Regions from separate parts of the Streptomyces sp. NPDC046931 genome, predicted to be linked through region 1. Evidence: riboswitches for the same ligand, from Rfam matches in the RefSeq annotation. Region 1 holds a riboswitch; the other holds the start of a gene.
The links. Region 1 has a riboswitch for thiamine pyrophosphate ahead of thiC (phosphomethylpyrimidine synthase ThiC). Riboswitches for the same ligand answer to the same signal wherever they lie in the genome.
Positions count from the first base shown of each region.

Region 2: another riboswitch for thiamine pyrophosphate. It lies ahead of thiO (glycine oxidase ThiO); the one in region 1 lies ahead of thiC (phosphomethylpyrimidine synthase ThiC).

Region 1 covers NZ_JBEYWX010000002.1:175,887-183,284, forward strand. Annotated here, with positions in the region: gene hisC (histidinol-phosphate transaminase) at 1-266, opposite strand, end outside; gene ABZ876_RS04855 (LacI family DNA-binding transcriptional regulator) at 782-1,894, shown strand; gene ABZ876_RS04860 (metallophosphoesterase) at 2,150-3,256, shown strand; gene ABZ876_RS04865 (hypothetical protein) at 3,451-4,323, shown strand; gene thiC (phosphomethylpyrimidine synthase ThiC) at 4,419-6,221, opposite strand; TPP riboswitch at 6,214-6,369, opposite strand; gene ABZ876_RS04875 (YibE/F family protein) at 6,441-7,398, shown strand, end outside.
Region 2 covers NZ_JBEYWX010000003.1:72,491-79,888, reverse strand. Annotated here, with positions in the region: gene ABZ876_RS07560 (hypothetical protein) at 1-235, opposite strand, end outside; gene metF (methylenetetrahydrofolate reductase [NAD(P)H]) at 292-1,215, opposite strand; gene thiE (thiamine phosphate synthase) at 1,428-2,078, opposite strand; gene ABZ876_RS07545 (Rv2175c family DNA-binding protein) at 2,188-2,553, opposite strand; gene ABZ876_RS07540 (FAD-dependent oxidoreductase) at 2,682-3,908, opposite strand; TPP riboswitch at 4,129-4,241, shown strand; gene thiO (glycine oxidase ThiO) at 4,240-5,406, shown strand; gene thiS (sulfur carrier protein ThiS) at 5,403-5,603, shown strand; gene ABZ876_RS07525 (thiazole synthase) at 5,608-6,402, shown strand; gene pknB (Stk1 family PASTA domain-containing Ser/Thr kinase) at 6,539-7,398, shown strand, end outside.

The sequences.
Region 1 (7,398 bases):
CCCGTGCCGGTCGCGAGGTGGGACTGCGGCACGCCGAAACGCTCCGACAGCTCGTGCATCAGGCCCGTGCACGCCATGTCGGGATAGCGGTTGAACGACCCGGCCGACTCGATCACGCTCTCCATCACGCCCGGCAACGGCGGATACGGATTCTCGTTCGAGGACAGCTTGTAGGCCACCGGTCCGCCGGATGCCGCAGGCCTGCCGGGCCGGTAGGTGGGGATACCGTCCAGCTCGGCACGCAGCCTCGGGCTCGTCTCGCTCACCGCAGTCCTCCTCGCGCACGCACCGGCTCATGACCGCCACCGGCTTCCAATGCTTCTCACCTTATGAGGATTCGGCGCCCCTGCGAATGGGCTGTGGACAACCGCTTCCGTCTCCGTGGTGCCGCACCGGAAACCGGGCGCATCACCGCACGGAACCAAGCACATCACGGTGCGAACCCGAGGGCGCCGGACGAAGCCGAGCGCTTCACCGTACGAACCCGGACGCATCACCACAGGAAAAGCGCACATATCGGGGGGCGCGTCGCCCTTTGCCGCACGCGCTGGTGGCTCGCGCCGTGGCGCGCATCCCCCGTGAAGGTGAGTTGAGACCTCTTCGAAATATGGCGAACTTGGCAGGCTCATGCGTGCCGACACGTCACGTACTGACCTCCGGCCGTTCAACTACCTTGCATTCAAAGGCATTTACCTACCGCTGACCGTGCAGAAACGTGCCTGTCAACGCGTGCATATGCGTCCGCACTACCCCACCGCATGAGCCCTACTATCGGCTCGCCATGACAGCAGCAGGGAAGCACCAGGTGAGCCGGGCGGAGACCTCCCGCCGAGGCGGCCGGCCGGGCCGGGCGGGCATCAGAGACGTGGCCGCCGCCGCCGGAGTCTCCATCACGACCGTCTCCGACGCCCTCAACGGCAAGGGCCGACTGCCGGACGCCACCCGACGCCATGTCCGCGAGGTCGCCGACCGGCTGGGCTATCGGCCCTCCGCCGCCGCCCGCACCCTCCGCACCGGCAAGTCAGGCCTCATCGGCCTGACGGTGACCACGTACGGGGATGAACCTTTCACCTTCACCGAGTTCGCGTACTTCGCGGAGATGGCCAGGGCCGCCACCTCCGCGGCGCTCGCCCGGGGCTACGCCCTGGTCATCCTGCCCGCGACCTCGCGCCACGACGTCTGGTCGAACGTCGCTCTGGACGGCACGGTCGTCATCGATCCGTCCGACCAGGACCCGGTGGTCAGCGAGCTGGTCCGGCAGGGGTTACCGGTCGTCTCCGACGGCCGGCCGGCCGGCTCCCTTCCCGTCACCGCCTGGGTGGACAACGACCACGAGGCCGCGGTCCTCGGCATCCTCGACCACCTGGCCGCCGCCGGCGCCCGCCGTATCGGGCTGCTGACCGGCACCACGACGGACACGTACACCCATCTGTCCACGACCGCCTACCTGAACTGGTGCGAGCGCGTCGGACAAGAGCCCGTCTACGAGGCCTATCCCGCCCACGACCCGGGCGCGGGCACCGTCGCCGCCGACCGGCTGCTGGCCCGCCCCGACCGCCCCGACGCGGTCTACGGGCTCTTCGACCCGAACGGCACCGATCTGCTGGCGGCCGCCCGCCGCTACGGACTGCGCGTCCCCGACGACCTGCTGCTCGTCTGTTGCAGCGAGTCCGCCGTGTACGCGAACACCGAGCCGCCCGTCACGACGCTCTCCCTCAAACCGCGCCGGATCGGTACCGCCGTGGTCCAGCTCCTCATCGACGCCATCGAGGGAATCGACTCGGACCAGCCGGTCGAGCAGGTCATACCGACGGAGCTGATCGTGCGCACATCGTCCCAGCGGCGGCAGCCCCGCACCACCGTCAGCCCGCCCCGGTCCCCCGAGCGAGGGTAGCCCGTCGGTGAGCCACGGGTGGCACACCGGCCGCCCGCGGAAGGGTGACGCGCAGGTTGCCCGCAGGCGGGTGACGCACCTGGTCGCAGCAGGGAAAGCACCGTCCATTTAGGGCGAAAGCCGCGGTGACCGGGGGTCCTTCCCCGATTCACCACCCCTGGGTCATCACATGGCGCGATCCGCATTCCTATGATGGGCCCACGACACCGCGGACCGCTGCGACCAGGCAGTCCGATGTGGTGCAGATGCGGCGCGATGGTGGAGGGGTCGATGACTCAGGGGGCCGGTCAGGGACCCGAGGCGGAACGGACGGAGACGTTGCGCGACTTCCGGGTGCCCGCGTACGTCCACGAGCCCGGTCCGTACGCGCAGAGCACGCCCCCCGATGAGGTCACCGGACCCCCCGCACCGCCGGAGGAGTACCCCCCCGGATACTCCGACGCGTACACACCCACCGAGCGGGATCTCCCGGTCATCAACCGCGGTGACACGCAGGTGGTCGTCGACCCGGTCCCCGTCCCCGCCGAGCCCCCCGCCGAAGGGCCCGGACCGCTGTTCGTGGTCGGAGACGTCCACGGCTATCTCGACCAGCTCGTCGCGGCGCTCCGGGAAAAGGGCCTCATCGACGCCCAGGGCCAGTGGTCCGCGGGCACGGCGCGGCTGTGGTTCCTCGGGGACTTCACCGATCGCGGACCCGACGGCATCGGTGTGATCGACCTGGTGATGCGGCTGTCCGCGGAGGCGGCCGCGGCCGGCGGCTACTGCAAGGCGCTCATGGGCAACCACGAACTGCTGCTGCTCGGCGCCAAACGGTTCGGCGACACGCCCGTCAACTCGGGCGCGGGCACCGCAACCTTCCAGGCGGCCTGGCTGCTCAACGGGGGCCAGAAGACGGACATGGACCGCCTGCAGGACCACCACCTTCAGTGGATGGCCCGTCTCGACGCGGTGGAGGAGGTCGACGGACACCTTCTGGTCCACTCGGACACCACCGCCTACCTCGACTACGGCGACTCCATCGAAGCGGTCAACGACACCATCCGCGAGACCCTCACGCGCAATGACGCGGACGAGGTATGGGATCTCTTCCGGAAGTTCACCAAGCGCTTCTCCTTCCGCGACGAGGGCGGCGCCGACGCCGTACGGTCCCTGCTCCAGACCTACGGCGGCAGGCGGATCGTCCACGGCCACAGCCCCATCCCCTACCTGCTCGGCGAGGTCGGCTCGGAGGACGGCGAGGACGACACGGGCCCGGTCGTCGAAGGCCCCCACATCTACGCGGACGGTCTGGCGATCGCGATGGACGGCGGTGTGACCATGGCCGGAAAACTGCTGGTCCAGCAACTCCCCCTGGACGACTGAGGGTTCGACGGGACGGCGCCGCCCGGCGGGGACCGTCCCGGGAGCACCCGAACCGAGGGGGCAATTTCCGGAAACCCCCTGTCACCGTGTGCCGTCACCGCTCTACCATCGGCTTATCCGTAGCAGGCTCCCCTCCGTTTCTGCCCGACGGCTCGTCAGCATGCCGAGCCACAAGCCCTACGGAGCATCGGGGGATGCACATGAACAGCGTTCCGCAGCACCTGCTGAGCGAGGACCGCCAGGACTACGAGCGGATCCTCGGTGAGGCGCTGCGCTCCGCACCACACCGCCCGGATCTGGCCGCTGTGGGACAGCGGCTCAACCCCGAACAGCTGCGCACCATGGCGCTGAACGCGACCACCCTCATCACCGAGGCGGCGGCGGCCGAATACCAGCACTATGTGCAGATCCGCGAGGAACTGCGTCGGCCGGCGCCTTCCGCCCCGTCCGTCCAGGAGAACGCCGAGGAAGCCGACGCCGCGGAGCCGGACGCGGACGGCCAGGGGCTCGCCGCCACCATGTCGGAGGCCGCGGCGAGCGCCGGAGCGGGTGCCGTCGCCGCGGTCCTCGCCCCTTTCCTCGCCGGTGCCGCCGCGGCGATCTTCCTGCTCGTGGGCTACATCCTCAAGATGGTCAACCCCGACCAGGCATTCGCCCGGACCCTCCTGACCACCGGGTGGGTCTTCGGCGCGGTGACCGCGGCGGCGATCCTGGTCGCCGCGATCGGCCTGCTGCTCACCGCCCTGCGCAACAGCTCATCGGCCCGGGACGCCGACGCCCGGAACGAGTTGATCACGGAGGTGGCACGGGCCCGGGAGGCCTGGCACGAGGCACTGCTGGAGCGCGGCATCCTGCCGTTCCTCCGCGACGCCCTCGCCGATCCGGGCGCGGCCGCGATGAGCCGCACGGCACCGGAACCGACCCCCAGCCGCATGCCGCACCTCGGCTACGGCCGTCCGGGCTTCAGCAGCCCCGACAGCGGCCCCGCCGCGGGCCCTCGCCCCAGCTTCACCAGCCCGGACTTCACCAGCCCGGACTTCGGGGGCCCGGAACACCAGCCGGAGTGACGGACCTCGAGCACCGAAGCCGGCCCGCGTTCTCTTGAGGGGGTGCGGGCCGGAACTTCGGCCAGGGACCTGTCCCGGCACCGCACAGCGGGGGATCACTCCGCGATCGGCAGGTACACCCGGTTCCCGCTCGCCGCGAACTCCTTCGACTTCTGGAGCATCCCCTCGGCGATCTCGTCCGCCGTCGCACCCGCGGCCACCTCACCGCCGAACCGCTCCGTGATGCTCTGGCTGATCTTCATGGAACAGAACTTCGGACCGCACATCGAGCAGAAGTGGGCCGTCTTGGCGGGCTCGGCGGGAAGGGTCTCGTCGTGGAATTCACGGGCCGTGTCCGGGTCGAGGGCCAGGTTGAACTGGTCCTCCCAGCGGAACTCGAAACGCGCGTCGGACAGCGCGTCGTCCCACTCCTGTGCACCCGGATGCCCCTTGGCGAGGTCGGCCGCGTGGGCAGCGATCTTGTAGGTGATGACGCCGGTCTTGACGTCGTCACGGTTGGGCAGGCCCAGGTGCTCCTTGGGGGTGACATAGCAGAGCATGGCCGTGCCCCACCAGGCGATCATCGCGGCACCGATACCAGAGGTGATGTGGTCGTACGCCGGCGCGATGTCCGTGGTCAGCGGGCCGAGCGTATAGAACGGAGCTTCATCGCAGATCTCCTGCTGAAGGTCGATGTTCTCCTTGATCTTGTGCATCGGGACGTGTCCCGGGCCCTCGATCATGGTCTGTACGTGGAAATCCCTTGCGATGCGGCCGAGTTCCCCGAGGGTACGCAGCTCCGCGAACTGCGCCGCGTCGTTGGCGTCCGCGATCGAACCGGGCCGCAGGCCGTCGCCCAGCGAGTAGGTGACGTCGTAGGCCGCGAGGATCTCGCAGAGCTCCTCGAAGTTCTCGTAGAGGAACGACTCCTTGTGGTGCGCGAGGCACCACGCCGCCATGATCGAGCCGCCGCGCGAGACGATGCCGGTCTTGCGGTTCGCCGTCAGCGGTACGTACGCCAGGCGCACACCCGCATGGACCGTCATGTAGTCCACGCCCTGCTCGGCCTGCTCGATGACCGTGTCCTTGTAGATATCCCAGGTCAGCTCCTCGGCCTTACCGTCGACCTTCTCGAGCGCCTGGTAGAGCGGCACCGTGCCGATGGGCACGGGGGAGTTGCGCAGCACCCATTCACGGGTGGTGTGGATGTTGCGGCCGGTGGACAGATCCATGACCGTGTCGGCGCCCCAGCGGGTCGCCCAGGTCATCTTCTCGACCTCCTCCTCGATGGAGGAGGTGACCGCGGAGTTGCCGATGTTGGCGTTGACCTTCACCAGGAACCGTTTGCCGATGATCATCGGCTCGATCTCCGGGTGGTTGACATTGGCCGGCAGCACCGCCCGGCCCGCCGCGATCTCCTCGCGGACGACCTCGGGGGAGACGTTCTCGCGGAGGGCCACGAACTCCATCTCCGGTGTGATCTCCCCGCGGCGCGCGTACGCGAGCTGTGTCACCGCGGCACCGTCGCGACCGCGACGCGGCTGGCGCGGGCGTCCCGGGAACACCGCGTCGAGGTTCCGCAGGCCGCCACGCGGCGAGGTGTGCCTGATCCCGTCGTCCTCGGGACGGACGGGGCGGCCCGCATACTCCTCGGTGTCGCCGCGAGCGACGATCCAGTTCTCCCGCAGCGGCACAAGGCCCCTGCGGACATCGGTCTCGGCGACCGGATCGGTGTACGGGCCGGAGGTGTCGTACAGGGTGACCGACCGCCCGTTGGTGAGATGCACCTGACGGACCGGCACCCGCAGGTCGGGGCGCGAGCCCTCGATGTACGCCTTGTGCCAGCCGATGGACTTCCCGGCCTCCTGGGGCTCTTCGCCCTGGACGGAGGCAGGCGTGCGTGCGTCCTTGATGGTCATGAGACCTACTCCCTACGCCGGCATTACCCGGTAACAGGTTCAGCGGTCGACGCAGCGGTTTCCGCCGTCGATGTTCCACGTGAAACATCGCGCCTGCGGAGGTCAGCGCCCTCTCAGCCCGGTGCTCCGAGCTCCCGCGTGTGCAAAGGTCCTTTCACGCTAGCGTCTGATTGGGCAAGCTGAACAGTGGGCCTCACGGGTTCTTGCGATGATCGGGCGGTGACCCCGACCCCGCATCCCCCCTCGCACCCACCGTCCGAGCCGCGTCACCACCATGGCCCGGACGAGGGACACGTCCACTCCCACAGCCACAGCCACGGCCCCGCCGCCCCTGTCTCACGGCATCTGCGCAGGGTCATCGCCGCGATTCTCATCCCGTTCACGGCGGCGGTCGTGGTCGGGCTCGTGGTGCTGTGGCCCGGTGGCGTCCCGCCGCACAAGCGTTCCGGCGTCGGGTTCGACCGGCAGACCCAACAGGCGACGGTCACCAGGGTCGTGGCGGTGGACTGTGCCTCCGTGAACGCCCCGGGTGGGGCCCCGACCGGGAACGCGTCCACCGGCGACGGCTCGGCCCCCCAGCGGCCGGCCGGCACATGCAAGAAGGCGACGGTCCGCGTCGACACCGGCAAGGATGAGGGCCGTACCTTCACGGAGATCGTGCAGCCGGACCAGTCACGGCAGTTGCACGAGGGCGAGAAGGTCGTGGTCGCGTACGAGCCCTCCGCGCCCAAGGACCTTCAGTACTCGGTGACCGATGTGGACCGAAAGTTCCCCATGGCCCTGCTCGCCGGCATCTTCGCCGTGGCGGTGGTGGTCGTGGGCCGGATGCGCGGGATCATGGCGCTCGTCGCGCTGGCCGTCAGCTTCCTGGTGCTCGGTTTCTTCATCCTGCCCGCGATCCTGCAAGGCGCGAATCCGCTGCTCGTGGCCGTGGTCGGGTCGAGCGCCATCATGCTGATCGCCCTCTACATGTGCCACGGTCTCTCGGCCCGTACCTCCGTCGCGGTACTCGGCACGCTCATCTCCCTGTCGCTGATCGGTGTACTGGGCTCGGAGTTCATCGGCTGGGCGGCACTGACCGGCAACACGGACGACAACACCGGTCTGATCCACGGGTTGTACCCGCATATCGACATGAGCGGACTGCTGCTCGCCGGGGTCATCATCGGTTCGCTCG
Region 2 (7,398 bases), on a different contig from region 1:
CGGCCGCGAAGCCGCGGCGGAACGACAGCGTGACATAGGTCTGCCCGACCGCGAACGCCGCGGCGCCCACTGCGATGACCAGCACCGAGGCGGTCAGCACGCCGAGCACGACACCGAGGAAGCCGACGAACGCCAGCAGCCGCCAGCGCAGGCGCGCCTTGTACTGAAGCAGCACCTCTCCGAGCAGCCACAGCGCGACGATGCCGAACGCGATGTAGAGGACCGTCCAGCCCATGTACGCCCCTCTCCCAGTGCCCGCTACGCAGTGTGTCGTAGATCGGTGCGACCGGTCTAGGCCCGCTGCGGGTGGTGCAGGCCCAGATTTTCGTAGATTTCCAGCGTCGCGGTGGAGTTGTTGAGTGTAATGAAGTGCAGTCCGGGGACTCCCTCGGCCAGCAGCCTCGCGCAGAACTCCGTGGCGAACTCGATGCCAATCGAGCGTACAGCCGCCGGATCGTCTTTCGCTGTGAGGATCCGCTCTTTCAGGGCGGTGGGCAGGGGGGCGTTGCTGAGCTGTGGCAGCCGCTCCAGCATCCGCACGCTGGTGACGGGCATGACCTCGGGGATGACCGGGGTGGCGCAGCCGGCCTCGGCGACCCGGTCGCGCAGCCGCAGATACGACTCCGGCTCGAAGAACATCTGGGTGATCGCGTAGTCGGCACCGGCCCGGCACTTGTCGACGAAGTGCGCGACGTCCGTGTCCCAGTCGCTGGAACGCGGGTGCATCTCGGGGAAGGCGGCGACCCCCACGCAGAAGTCGCCCGACTCCTTGATGAGGCTGACCAGTTGGGCCGCGTAGGTCAGGCCCTTGGGATGGGGGACCCATGCGCCCATCGGGTCGCCGGGCGGGTCGCCGCGCACGGCGAGCATGTTGCGGATGCCGGCGTCCGCGTACTGGCCGATGATGTTGCGCAGCTCCGCGACGGAGTGGTTGACCGCGGTGAGGTGGGCGACCGGGGTCAGCGTCGTGTCCACGACGATCTGCTGGGTCTCCTTCACCGTGCCCGCACGGGTGGAGCCGCCCGCGCCGTATGTCACGGAGACGAAGTCCGGGGCGACCGCCTCGACCCTCCTCAGTGCGCTCCACAGGTTCCGCTCGCCCTTGGGGGTCTTCGGCGCCGAGAACTCGAACGAGTACGTCGTCTTGCCGGTGGCGAGGATGTCGCGCACGGTCCGCGCGCGATCAGTCCTCGTGGATGCGGTTCCGAGGGCCATAGTCGCAGGTTAGCCAGGGGGAGGCGGTCCCCCAACCGGACGCATGAAATTTGCCCGAATTGTCGACTTTTTGTCCACCAGTCGGACACCGCGGCGCGATCGGGTCCGAAATGTCGCCTCGATTGTCCAGCATTCGGACACCAGGCAGGATCGGCGCAGGAGGACGCCCCTCCCGTGGCCCCACGGCGCCGAGCGCCCGGCCGGCGGCGCCGCTACGCCGTCCGCAGCCGCTTCGCGAACTCCGCCGCCGCCGCGCCCGGGTCGTCCGCCTCCGTGATCGCGCGGACGACGACCACACGGCGGGCACCGGCCTCCAGCGCCTGGTCCAGATTGCCGAGGTCGATGCCGCCGATGGCGAACCAGGGGCGGTCGGTGCCCAGGGCGGCGGTGTGCCGGACCAGGCCGAGACCGGGAGCGGGGCGGCCGGGCTTGGTGGGGGTGGGCCAGCAGGGTCCCGTGCAGAAGTAGTCCACGCCGTCCTGGACGGCGGCGGCCTCGGCCTCCGCCGCGGAGTGCGTCGAGCGGCCTATGAGGACATCGTCGCCGAGGAGGGCGCGGGCCGCGGGGACCGGGAGATCGCCCTGGCCGAGGTGCAGGACGTCCGAGGCGGCCGCGTGCGCGACGTCCGCACGGTCGTTCACCGCCAGCAGCTTGCCGTGGCGAGCGCAGGCGTCGGCGAAGACCTTCAGATGCTCCAGTTCCTCGGCCGCCTCCATGCCCTTGTCGCGCAGCTGCACGATGTCGACACCGCCGGCGAGGACCGCGTCGAGGAACTCGGCGAGGTCGCCCTGGCGCTTGCGGGCATCCGTGCACAGGTAGACACGGGCGTCGGCGAGCCGGGCGGTGCGGGCGGTTTCGGGCACGGTGGGTCCCCCGGGGTCGGTGGCGTACGGGCCGCGGCGGGCGCGGCCGACCGGAGGCCGGGGCCCGTGGACCCGCGGTCCGTACGCCGGACGGTTTTTCTCGATCGGATCAGACGGCGAGCGCCTGAGCGCGGCGCTTCACCTCCGTGCCGCGATTCTCCCTGAGGGCCTGCGCGGGGGTGCCGGGCAGGGTGGGATCGGACGTGAACAGCCACTCGATCATCTCTTCGACCGTGAAGCCGTCGTCCCGCAGCAGGGTCAGGGTGCCGGACAGGCCCTTGACCACCTTGTCCCCGTCGATGAAGGCGGCGGGGATGTGCAGTGCGCGGTTCTCGCCGCGGCGTACGGCGATGAGCTGGCCCTCCTTGACCAGCTGTCGCACGCGGGTCACCTCGACGCCGAGGGCTTCGGCGATGTCGGGGACGGTGAGCCAGGCGGGCACAAGAGCATCGATCTTTGCGTCAATCTCGGTCACGGGATCAAGCGTGCCATCCCGGACTGACAGTCGGAAGCGGGGCGCCTCCGGTGGAGTGCGGGTTGCCTCCGGCGGTGGACACGGAGGGCCGCCGCGTCCCGCTGACGGGGGGATGCGCAGGGCAGAGGCTAGGCCGTCGCCTCCTTCAGCGGGCGCGAGGGATCCGCCAGCAGGCCGGGGTCCATCGGGGCACCCGATTCGATCAGCCGACGGCCCTGCGCCAGGTCCCGGGGGCGGCCCACCGCCAGCAGGCCCACCAGCCGGCCGGAGCGCAGCCAGCACACCGCCCAGGCGGCTCCCCCCGGGTCCCCGCGCCACACCGTCTGATCGGCGGACGCATGGTGGCCCACGTACTGGACGAAGCGGCCGAACTGCTCCGACCAGAAGTACGGCACGGGGTCGTACGCCATCGGTGTCTCCCCGATGATGTTCGCGGCCACCGTGCGCGGGCCCTGGAGGGCGTTGTCCCAGTGGTGGACCAGCAGGCGCTGCTCGTACCGCCCCGACGGGAAGGACGCGCAGTCCCCGACCGCGTACACGTCCGGCACCGATGTACGCAGATGCTCGTCGGCCAGTACCTCCCCGTGCACGCCCAGCTCGATGCCCGAGCCGGCGAGCCACGCCGTGGCCGGGCGCGCTCCGATGCCCACGACCACCGCGCCCGCCGGCACCCGGGACCCGTCGTCGAGCACCACGGCCCCCGGCTCGACGCGGTCCACGCGCGCGCGGGTGCGCAGTTCGGCCCCGCTGTCCGCGTACCAGGCGGCCATCGGCGCGGCCACCTCCGCGGGCAGCGCCCCCGCGAGCGGCCGGTCCGCGGCCTCCACCACGGTCACCGCGCAGCCCGCCTCACGCGCCGCGGTGGCGAACTCGGCACCGATCCAGCCCGCGCCCACGACCACGATGTCGTGCTGCTCGGCGAGGACCGGCCGCAGCCGCTCGGCGTCGTCCAGCGTGCGCAGCAGATGCACACCGGGGACGCCGTGCGCGCCCGGCAGCCGGATGGGTTCGGCTCCGCTGGCGAGGACGAGAACGTCGTATGGGACGGGTCCCTCGGTGGTGTCCAGCTCGTGGTCGCCGGGGCGCAGGCCGACCACCTCGCAGCCCAGCCGGAGTTCGATGCGCAGGGCCTCGAAGTCGACGTCGAAGGCGGAGCCCTCGGCCTTGCCGAGCAGCACGGCCTTGGACAGCGGCGGCCTGTCGTACGGCTGGTGCGGCTCCGCGCCGATCAGTGTCACGCTGCCGGTGAAGCCCTGTTCGCGCAGGGCGACCGCGGTCTGCACCCCGGCCATGCCCGCGCCCACGACGACGACGCGCCGTGCCGAATCGCCCCGTGCCTGCGTCTGCTCGCTCACCTGATCACCATAGTCAACTGACAATGCGTCAGTCAGGGGGCATGCTGAGTGACCTGCTCCACAGCACTCGTCCCGCTGGCTGCCGCACCCCGTCCGAGCCGCGCGCACCGGGGAACCGGGGGCGGTCTCCCCTTCGCATACCCGCCCGACGGCGGTACAACCTCACCCCCGTGAGGCTCTCTTACCGGCGCGGACGGGCACGGACTAGGGTGGCCCCCGTACAAGCACTCGCGGGAGCCCGGACGCACCGGGCTGAGAGGGAGGCTGGCCGGCCTCCGACCGTACGAACCTGATCCGGATCATGCCGGCGAAGGGAGGGGGCTGGACGCCCATGTCGCCCATACGTACCTCAGACGTCCTCGTGGTCGGGGGCGGAATCATCGGACTCGTCACGGCCTGGCGCGCCGCGCAGCACGGGTTGGCCACGACCGTGGTGGATCCCGCCCCGGGTGGTGGAGCCGCCCAGGTGGCCGCCGGGATGCTCGCCGCCGTCACCGAACTGCACTACGGCGAGCAGACGCTGCTCGCACTCAATCTGGAGTCCGCGCGCCGCTACCCGGACTTCGCCGCCGAGCTGACCGAGGCCGCCGGCCAGGACCTCGGCTACCGCCGGTGCGGCACGCTCGCCGTCGCGCTGGACGCCGACGACCGCGCCCACCTGCGGGAACTGCATGCCCTCCAGCAGCGGTCCGGCCTCGCGTCGGAGTGGCTGAGCGGCCGCGAGTGCCGCCGCCTGGAGCCGATGCTCGCGCCCGGTGTGCGCGGCGGGCTCAGGGTCGACGGCGATCACCAGATCGACCCGCGGCGGCTCGTCGCGGCGCTGCTCACGGCCTGTGAACGGGCCGGCGTCGTCTTCCACCGCGGATGGGCCGAGCGGCTGACGGTACTGCGGGAGCGCGCCGCCGGCGTCGGCACCGCCGGCGGCACCGAGCTCGCCGCCGGGCAGGTCGTCCTCGCCGCGGGCAGTCTCAGCGGACGGCTCGCCGGGGTTCCCGAGCAGGTCCTGCCCCCCGTGCGCCCGGTGAAGGGGCAGGTGCTGCGGCTGACCGTGCCGAAGGGGTACGCACCGTTCCTGAGCCGTACCGTGCGCGCCGTCGTCCGCGGCGGCCACCTCTACCTGGTGCCGCGTGAGAACGGCGAGCTGGTGGTCGGCGCGACCAGCGAGGAACTGGGCTGGGACACGACGGTCACCGCGGGCGGGGTCTACGAGCTGCTGCGCGACGCCCACGAGCTGGTCCCCGGAATCACCGAGCTGCCGCTGACCGAGACCCGGGCCGGACTGCGCCCGGGCTCCCCGGACAACGCGCCGCTGCTCGGCCCGACGGAGCTGGACGGCCTGCTGCTGGCCACGGGGCACCACCGCAACGGCGTCCTGCTCACCCCGGTGACCGGTGACGTCATGGCCCATGTCCTGACCACGGGCGAGCTGCCGGACGAGGCCCGCCCCTTCACGCCCCGGCGGTTCGCCGCCGCCACGCTCACGGAGCAGCCCGCATGAACATCTCGGTCAACGGGGAGTCCCGCCAGTTCGCTCCCGGTACCGCACTCGACGCCGTCGTACGAGCACTCACCGCGGCTCCCTCCGGTGTGGCGGCCGCCCTCAACGAAACCGTCGTCCCGCGCGCGCAGTGGCCGTCGACCCGCATCTCCGAGGGGGATCGTGTCGAGGTCCTCACCGCCGTTCAAGGAGGCTGATCCGATGGCCGACGATCCCTTCGTCCTCGGTGGGACGACGTTCTCGTCCCGGCTGATCATGGGCACCGGCGGTGCGCCGAGCCTCGATGTCATGGAGCGGGCGCTGGTGGCGTCCGGTACGGAGCTGACGACGGTCGCGATGCGGCGCGTCGACGCCTCGGTGCACGGCTCGGTGCTGTCCGTGCTCGACCGGCTCGGCATCCGGGTGCTGCCCAACACGGCGGGCTGCTTCACCGCGGGCGAGGCGGTGCTCACCGCCCGTCTTGCGCGCGAGGCGCTGGGCACCGACCTGGTGAAGCTGGAGGTCATCGCCGACGAGCGGACGCTGCTGCCCGACCCGATCGAGCTGATGGACGCGGCCGAGACTCTGGTCGACGACGGTTTCACCGTCCTGCCGTACACGAACGACGACCCCGTCCTCGCCCGGAAGCTGGAGGACGTCGGCTGCGCCGCGATCATGCCGCTGGGCTCGCCGATCGGCTCCGGGCTCGGTATCCGCAACCCGCACAACTTCCAGCTGATCGTGGAGCACGCGCGTGTGCCGGTCATCCTGGACGCGGGCGCGGGCACGGCCTCGGATGTGGCCCTGGCGATGGAGCTGGGCTGCGCGGGGGTGATGCTCGCCTCGGCGGTCACCCGGGCGCAGGAACCGGTCCTGATGGCGGAGGCGATGCGGCACGCGGTGGAGGCGGGCCGCCTGGCCCGGCGGGCCGGGCGCATTCCGCGCCGGCACTTCGCGGAGGCGTCGTCGCCGACGGAGGGCATGGCCCGCCTGGACCCGGAGCGGCCCGCCTTCTGAGTCCGGGGCCGGCCACCGCGGCCGCGCGCAGGCGGGCCGGCCCCACATGCGGGGTGCGTCACAGCTCGGCTGCAGTCGTGCCCCGGTGGGGCGGCGACGGAGAGGGCCGACAGTGGTCCCTCGTAGACTCACCTGCGTGGATACGACCCTTCAGGACCCCCTCGTCGGGCAGGTGCTCGACGGCCGCTATCGCGTGGACGCACGGATCGCGACCGGCGGGATGGCCGCGGTCTACCGGGCCGTGGACACCCGCCTGGACCGCGTCCTCGCGCTCAAGGTGATGCACCCGGCACTGGCCGCGGACGCGTCGTTCGTCGAGCGCTTCATCCGTGAGGCCAAGTCGGTCGCGCGCCTCGCCCACCCCAATGTGGTGCAGGTCTTCGACCAGGGCACCGACAGGTCGTACGTCTACCTCGCCATGGAGTACGTCGCCGGGTGCACCCTGCGTGACGTGCTGCGCGACCGGGGGGCGCTGCGCCCGCGCGCCGCCCTGGACATCCTGGAGCCGGTGCTGGCCGCGCTGGGCGCCGCGCACCGTGCCGGGTTCGTGCACCGCGACATGAAGCCGGAGAACGTACTGATAGGTGACGACGGCCGGGTCAAGGTGGCCGACTTCGGTCTCGTCCGGGCCGTCGACACCGTCACCAACACCACGGGCGCCGTCCTCGGCACCGTCTCCTACCTCGCCCCGGAACAGATAGAACACGGCACGGCCGACCCCCGGGTCGACGTGTACGCGTGCGGGGTCGTCCTGTACGAGATGCTGACCGGCGCCAAGCCGCACCACGGCGACTCCCCCGCCCAGGTGCTCTACCGGCATCTGAACGAGGACGTGCCGCCGCCGTCGGCCGCCGTGCCGGGGCTGGCGGTCGAACTGGACGAACTGGTCACGGCGGCGACCGCCCGCAACCCGGAGCTGCGTCCGGACGACGCGGTGGCGCTGCTCGGCCAGGTGCTCGACGCGCGCAGCGCGCTCACCGCCGAACAGCTGGACGC